Linked DNA regions of Paraburkholderia fungorum. The protein of the gene in region 1 interacts with the protein of each later gene in a pairwise test. Links are inferred from orthologs where the notes say so. Each region holds a gene or a part of one and is shown on either strand. Other genes may lie near its edges. The genes, in order: dnaQ and dnaE.

What was found.
Region 2: the proteins of dnaQ (region 1) and dnaE interact in binary tests that used the Escherichia coli proteins (3 or more experiments, as listed by UniProt). The link is inferred for Paraburkholderia fungorum from one-to-one orthologs.

The regions. Positions count from the first base shown.
Region 1 is NZ_FNKP01000001.1:2,833,575-2,836,879, reverse strand. The notes cover bases 278-3,271. They hold dnaQ (DNA polymerase III subunit epsilon), read right to left. Parts: upstream 2,145-3,271; coding sequence 1,410-2,144; downstream 278-1,409. Other genes in these bases: BLS41_RS12425 (class I SAM-dependent methyltransferase), read right to left, coding at 2,690-3,271; rnhA (ribonuclease HI), read right to left, coding at 2,247-2,693; BLS41_RS12445 (ABC transporter ATP-binding protein), read right to left, coding at 278-800. Also shown: more of BLS41_RS12445, read right to left, coding at 1-277; more of BLS41_RS12425, read right to left, coding at 3,272-3,305. UniProt on the Escherichia coli protein: DNA polymerase III is a complex, multichain enzyme responsible for most of the replicative synthesis in bacteria. The epsilon subunit contain the editing function and is a proofreading 3'-5' exonuclease.
Region 2 is NZ_FNKP01000001.1:1,341,384-1,345,758, forward strand. What follows is about bases 211-4,274. They hold dnaE (DNA polymerase III subunit alpha), read left to right. Parts: upstream 211-513; coding sequence 514-4,074; downstream 4,075-4,274. Outside these bases: BLS41_RS05925 (sulfurtransferase), read right to left, coding at 1-169; BLS41_RS05935 (glycosyltransferase family 2 protein), read right to left, coding at 4,299-4,375. UniProt on the Escherichia coli protein: DNA polymerase III is a complex, multichain enzyme responsible for most of the replicative synthesis in bacteria. This DNA polymerase also exhibits 3' to 5' exonuclease activity. The alpha chain is the DNA polymerase catalytic subunit.

The DNA.
Region 1 (3,305 bases):
CCGCCCTGAACGCCGCCGTTGATCGTGCCGCGCACCCACGTGCGGCGCGTGCGATGACGCCACTTGCCGATCACGCGCTGAAGCAGCGCTTCTTCGCGCTCCTCGGCGCCGAACGCCTTCACGACGCCATTGCAGCTGACGGCATCGGCGAGTGCGCCGCCCATGCGCGTGTCCCATGCGTTCGCGAGGCGCGCGGCCGGCGCGACGAAGCCGAGCGACATCGCCACGGTCACCGCGATATACACCACCGAGCCGATCCCGACGACTGCGCCCATCAACGGCCAGTGCCAGCCGAGCAGCACGGTCGCGCCCACCAGCATGACCAGCGACGGGAACAGGGCAATCAGCAAGGTGTCGTTGAGCAGGTCGAGCGCCCACATGCCGCGCGTGATTTTGCGGACGGTGGAGCCGGCAAAGCTGTTGGCGTGCCAGTCGGTCGAAAAGCGTTGCACGCGATGAAACGCGTTGGCCGCGATCTCGCTCATCATCTTCAGCGTGAGCCGAATGATGTTGAAGTACATGCCCTGGCGGAGCAGCGTGGCGCTCAGGCCGAGCGCGCTCAATACGCAGAACGCAGTGATTGCTGCGTGCAGCGCAACTGCGTCGCCCGCCGGGCCGGACGCGATGGCATCGGCGAGGCGTCCGGCGAACAGTGGCGTGAGCACGTCCGCGAGGGCCGCGAACAGTACGAGCGCTGCGATGACGAAGATTCGCCACGGCTGTTGCGCCCAGTGAAGGAAGGTGAAGCCGAGGACATCCTTGAAGGCTTGTCCGCGAAAGTCGAGTTTTTTGTTAGCCATTTGCCACGACCCGATGACGCGCGAGCGCACCGAGGTTCCAGTCAGAAGCGAAAGGACGAGACAGTCAAAGCATGCCGGGATGCGATGGCAACGGAACGACGGACTGTCTGGATTTTGTGCGGCTAGCCTGTTGAGGCGAGGCCGCTTGAGCGACGATGCAACGACTTGTTAAGGTCGTGACGGCGATCGCGGGACCATGTGTGGGAAAGCGATATGCACTGCGGACATGTGGCGCCTCCCTATGGTCGAATGAAGTGGTGGAGAAAGCAGATGGGGCGAATGCCCGAAAGCTGACTATATCAGCAGTATTTGGCTGCCGCAATTGTACGAAGTTACGGTGTTGACTGCGAAGTCGGACGGTGCAAGGGCGTTGAGTCCGATTGTCTGGGCTGCTTTGAGGACCGCGACGTCGACCGAAAAATAGAAAAGGGCTCACGTATTTCTACGTGAGCCCTTTAATCTTCGGTGATCGACACACCAAAATTCTGGTGGGTAGTACTGGGATCGAACCAGTGACCCCTGCCGTGTGAAGGCAGTGCTCTACCGCTGAGCTAACCACCCGAAGAGATTCAAATTATGTCAGGAATTTTTACCCCTGTCTAGTACTTTTTAAGCGGTTTGCTCATCCGTTGTCGATACGGTTTCAACGCGCCATACGCTGGTGCCTTTGATCTGCTTATCGAGACCGTCGAGTACCGACTGGTGCGCGGCAATTTCGTCGTCGCTGGCGGCAATGACAACGAGGTCGAGCGAGTCGAGCGCAACCCGCGGCGCATTTGCGTCGCCGCCGGCGTGCGATTCGCCAAGCATGTCGATGACCAGGCTTTCCTGGCCGCGTGTCATCGCCAGGTAGACTTCGGCGAGCAGCTCCGAGTCGAGTAGTGCGCCGTGCAGCGTACGGTGCGCGTTGCTGATGCCGAAGCGGTCGCACAGCGCATCGAGCGAATTGCGCTTGCCGGGGAACATCTGTTTCGCGCGTGCGAGTGTGTCGATGATCTCGCCGCAATAGGTGCTCACTTTCGGCAAGCCCAGCAGTGCGAATTCTGCGTCGAGAAAGCCGATGTCGAACGGTGCGTTGTGGATGATCAGGTCCGCGCCTTGCACGAAGTCGCGAAACTGATCGGCGATTTCGGCGAACTTCGGTTTGTCACTCAGAAACTCCGTGGTCAAACCGTGGACGGCCAGTGCGCCCGGGTCGCTGTCGCGTTCCGGGTTGATATAGAAGTGCAGGTTGTTGCCGGTGAGCCGGCGGTTCACCAGCTCGACACAGCCGAGTTCGAGAATCCGGTCGCCGGTACGGGCATTCAGGCCGGTAGTTTCGGTATCGAGGATGAGTTGACGCATGTCGGAATAGCCTGCTTCAGAAAATGTGCAGCGGAAAATATACGGCGAAGAAATGACCCAGGAGAGGGGCGCGAATTTAAGCCGCGCCCTCCGCAACAGTCATCACATTTGCGTGAGTGACGCGACGCCGCGATTGGCCAGTTGATCGGCCCGCTCGTTTTCCGGGTGTCCATTGTGCCCACGCACCCAGCGCCATTCGATCTCGTGTTGCGCGACGAGCGCGTCGAGCCGTTTCCACAGATCGGCATTCTTCACTGGCTGTTTAGCCGCCGTGATCCAGCCTTTCTTCTTCCAGCCGTGAATCCATTCGCTGATGCCTTTCTGCACATATTGCGAATCGGTGTGCACGACGGCCTTGCAGGGGCGCTTCAGCGCTTCGAGTGCGCCGATCACGCCCATCAGCTCCATGCGATTGTTGGTCGTGTTGGCTTCGCCGCCGAACAGTTCCTTTTCCTGGTCGCCGAAGCGCAGCAGCGCACCCCAGCCGCCTGGGCCGGGATTGCCCTTGCAGGCGCCGTCGGTATAAATATCGATGAGATCGGAAGTCATTGAGTGTGATTGCGAGTATTCGGTGAGGCGGCGGACGCCAGGCCCGCGGCGAGAACAGGTTTTTTCACTTTCAGCGGACCGACGAGACGCATGCCGGGCACGCGCTTGATCGCCTTGATCATGTAGGTGGCGCCGAAAATCGGCCACCAGCGGTCGCCGGCGGCTTCCATGAACGCGTAGCGGGACAGCCACTGGTCGCTGCCGAGCGGCGGACGATAGCAGCCGAAGCGCCCCCGTTCAAGGTCGAAACCCAGCAGCTTGATCCAGTCTTTCAGCCGCGTGAACGCGATCAGGTCGACGGCGGCGGGCACGAACGGCCGGCCGGTCATCTTGCCGACCGACTGCCGCGCGCCCCACAGCGACAGCGAGTTGAAGCCGAGAATGATCAGCTGGCCTTCGGGCATCAGCACGCGCTCGGCTTCGCGCAGCAGCCGATGCGGATCGCTCGTGAATTCCAGTGTGTGCGGCATCACGATCAGATCGACGCTTTGGGCTTCGAACGGCAAATCCAGCAAATCGCACCATACCGCGCTGCGTCCGGCTGGCGCGGGCAAGCCGGCGGGCGAAAACGAAGGGGCGGCGGACAGCGGCACCGCGCCATTGCCGGAATAA
Region 2 (4,375 bases), 1.5 Mb from region 1 along the record:
CGTCGGTGTTGTCGCGCGTGCCCGCGACGAACAGGTTGATGCCTTCCGGCGCGAGCAGAACGGTGCCGCGCAGGCCGAGCGCATTGCAGCGTTCGGTGACCGGCGCGCGCCATGCGGCGGTGTCTTCAATGGTCGCGAAATAGTACGCGGAGAGATTGACGATACTCATGTGTGTCCAGCGGTAAGAAGTGGCCGGCGTCGCAGAGAGCGGCGCGTATTCAGGCGCTCGCGTTCAGACCCCGCATTGGGAGTCGGCCCGGCGCGGCCAAGTCGAAATAGGCGAAACCGCTATTATCCCTCAACCTGACGTTTTCCCCGACCCGGCCAAATGGCCAGGGGTTTGCGCTAGAGCAAAGCGCGCACTAACTTGCGGAAAAAATTGCCGCGAACGGCTGTGAGTAACGTCCGCAGACATGTGATTAAAGTGGCTGCGGTGCGGTGACGCATCGGTGCCCCAGGCCGAACGGCCAACGTGGCGTTCCGGCCTGAAAACTCCGCGAGGCTGGAGTTACAATGTCGCCCATGTCAGATCCCCGCTTCGTTCATCTCCGCGTCCACTCCGAATTCTCGATTGCCGATGGCATCGTGCGCCTTGACGACGTCGTCAAGGCCGCGGCCAAAGACGGTCAGGGAGCGCTCGCCCTCACCGACCTCGGCAACGCGTTCGGCCTCGTCCGTTTCTATAAGGAAGCCCGTGGCAAAGGGGTCAAACCCATTGCCGGCTGCGACGTCTGGATCACCAATCCCGACGACCGCGATAAGCCTTCCCGTTTGCTGCTGCTGGTCAAAGACCGGCGCGGTTACCTGAATTTGTGCGAATTGCTGAGCAAGGCATCGCTCACGAATCAATACCGTGGACGCGCGGAAGTCGAAGCAGGCTGGCTCGAATCCGGTCTCGGCGAAGGTCTGCTCGCGTTGTCCGGTGCACAGCAGGGCGACGTTGGTCTCGCGCTTGCCGCAGGCAATGAAGAAGCGGCGAAGCGCAATGCGCTGCATTGGGCGAAGGTGTTTCCGAACGGCTACTACATTGAGTTGCAGCGCAGCGGTCAGCCGGGCGGTGAGCATTACCTGCAGCAGGCGGTTGCGCTGGCGGCGTCGCTGAAATTGCCGGTGGTCGCCACGCACCCGATGCAGTTCATGACGCCCGACGATTTCACCGCGCACGAAGCGCGCGTGTGTATTTCCGAAGGCGACATTCTCGCGAATCCGCGTCGCCAGAAGCGCTTTACGGGTGACCAGTATTTCCGCACGCAGGAGGAAATGGCTGCGCTGTTCGCGGACATTCCGTCGGCGCTCGCCAATACGGTCGAAATTGCAAAACGCTGCAATCTCACGCTCGAACTCGGCAAGCCGAAACTGCCGCTGTTCCCGACGCCCGACGGCATGTCGCTCGACGACTATCTCGTGCAGTTGTCGAAAGAGGGCCTCGAAAAGCGTCTCGAACAGCTTTATCCGGACGAAGCCGAGCGCTCTGCACAGCGCGAGACTTATTACCAGCGCCTCGATTTCGAGTGCGGCACGATCATCAAGATGGGCTTTCCGGGCTACTTCCTGATCGTTGCGGACTTTATCAACTGGGCGAAGAACAACGGCGTGCCGGTTGGGCCGGGCCGGGGTTCGGGCGCGGGCTCGCTGGTCGCTTATGCGCTCGGCGTGACCGACCTCGATCCTTTGCGCTACAACCTGCTGTTCGAACGTTTCCTGAATCCGGAACGGGTCTCGATGCCCGACTTCGACATCGACTTCTGCCAGCACGGCCGCGATCGCGTGATCCAGTACGTGAAAGAGAAATACGGCGCGGACGCGGTGTCGCAAATCGCGACGTTCGGCACGATGGCGGCAAAGGCGGCGGTGCGCGACATCGGCCGGGTGCTCGATCTCGGCTACATGTTCACCGACGGCATCGCGAAGCTGATTCCGTTCAAGCCCGGCAAGCACGTCACGATTGCCGACGCAATGAAGGAAGAGCCGCTGTTGCAGGAGCGCTTCGACAACGAAGACGAAGTGCATCAACTGCTCGAACTCGCGCAGCGCGTGGAGGGCCTCACGCGTAACGTCGGCATGCACGCGGGCGGTGTGCTGATCGCGCCGGGCAAGCTGACCGATTTTTGTCCGCTATACACGCAGGGCGACGAAAGCGGCGTCGTGAGTCAGTACGATAAGGACGACGTCGAAGCCGTCGGTCTCGTGAAGTTCGACTTTTTGGGTCTGACCACGCTGACCATTCTGGATTGGGCCGAGCGCTATATCCGCCGTCTCGATCCGTCGAAGCAGGACTGGTCGCTCGGTCAGGTGCCGCTCGACGATCCCGCGTCGTTCTCGATCCTGAAGAAAGCGAATACGGTCGCCGTGTTCCAGCTGGAAAGCCGCGGCATGCAGGGCATGCTGAAAGACGCGCAGCCCGACCGTTTCGAAGACATCATCGCGCTGGTCGCGTTGTACCGTCCGGGCCCGATGGACCTGATCCCGAGCTTCTGCGCGCGTAAGCATGGTCGCGAAGTGGTCGAGTATCCGGACCCGCGCGTCGAATCTGTTCTGAAAGAGACCTACGGCATCATGGTCTACCAGGAGCAGGTGATGCAGATGGCGCAGATTATCGGCGGCTATTCGCTGGGCGGCGCCGACTTGCTGCGTCGCGCGATGGGTAAGAAGAAGGCCGAGGAAATGGCCGAGCATCGCGAGTTGTTCCGCCAGGGCGCCGCGAAGAACGGTCTGACCGCTGAGAAGGCCGACGAAATCTTCGACTTGATGGAGAAGTTCGCGGGCTACGGCTTCAACAAATCGCACGCGGCCGCGTATGCGCTGCTCGCGTACTTCACCGCGTGGCTGAAGGCTCACCATCCGGCCGAATTCATGGCGGCGAATATGTCGCTCGCCATGGACGACACTGACAAGGTCAAGATCCTGTTCGAAGACTGTCTGACGAACAAGATGGCCGTGTTGCCGCCGGACGTGAACCAGTCCGCGTATCGCTTCGAGCCGGTCGCGGAACCTGACGGCAAGAAGTCGAAGACGATCCGTTACGGTCTCGGCGCAATCAAGGGTAGCGGTCAGAACGCGATCGAAGAAATTCTGCGCGCGCGTGAAGACGGTCCGTTTATCGACATTTTCGATTTCTGCAACCGGATCGACCGGCGCGTCGTCAATCGCCGCACGATCGAGGCGCTGATCCGCGCCGGGGCGTTCGACACGTTGCACGCGAATCGCGCGCAACTGATCGCATCCGTTTCGCTCGCGATGGAAGCCGCCGAGCAGGCGGCCGCGAATGCGTCGCAGGCGGGCCTGTTCGACATGGGCGACGCGCCGTCGCAAGGTCATGAACTGGTCGACGAGCCGGAATGGCCGGAAAAGAAGAAGCTGCAGGAAGAGAAGGCCGCGCTCGGCTTCTATCTGTCGGGCCACCTGTTCGACGCTTACAAGAGCGAAGTGCGGCGCTTCGTGCGTCAGAAAATCGGCGAGTTGAAGGAAGGGCGCGACAAGCTGGTCGCGGGCGTGATCGCGTCGATGCGCACGCAGATGACCCAGCGCGGCAAGATGCTGATCGCGCTGCTCGACGACGGCACGGGTCAATGCGAAGTGACGGTCTTCAACGAGACGTTCGAGGCGCACAAGCATCTGTTCAAGGAAGACGAGTTGCTGGTCGTCCAGGGGCAGGCGCGGAACGACGCGTTCACGGGCGGCATCCGCTTTACCGTCGAAACGGTGATGGATCTCGGCCGCGCGCGCTGCCGTTATGCCGAGGCCGTCAAGGTGCAGATGAACGGCAATGCCGACGCGCTGGCATTGCGTCGCGTGCTCGAAGCGCATAGCGCGGGTAAGGACGAGCCGCAAGCAGCGGCGCCGGCGGTTTCGTCGCGTGGCGGCGGAGGCGGGCGTAATGGTGGCGGGTATGGTGACCGTCAGCGTCAGGCGGTGCAGATTCCTAACGGGCTGGCGGTGCAGGTGGTTTATCGCAGCGAAAACGCCGAAGGCGAGATGCGCCTGGGCGACGCCTGGCGCGTGAAGCCGACCGACGAACTGCTCGCGGCGTTGCGCGGTGAGTTTGCAGGAAGCTCGATCGAGATTGTTTATTGACGGTGGGCGGGTTGGTCGGGGCGGTGTCCGTGTCTGTGTTTTCGCGCGGACCCGGACTTCGGCTCAGGCTCAGGCTCAGTCTTTACAGACTCAGGTTCGAGTGAGGTAATAGGCGAGGTAAGGACTTAGTGGCTTATTCCGGCTCCGGTGCGTTCCACGCGTAGCGCCCGGGTCTGCAAGGGGGCAAACCGCGTTGCCCCCACGCTCCTCAACCCACCTCACCGCTATCCCTTCTCCCCCAACCGCGCCAGCTTCAAAAACCGGTAATACACCGTCTCCGCATTGAATACCGCGATCATGA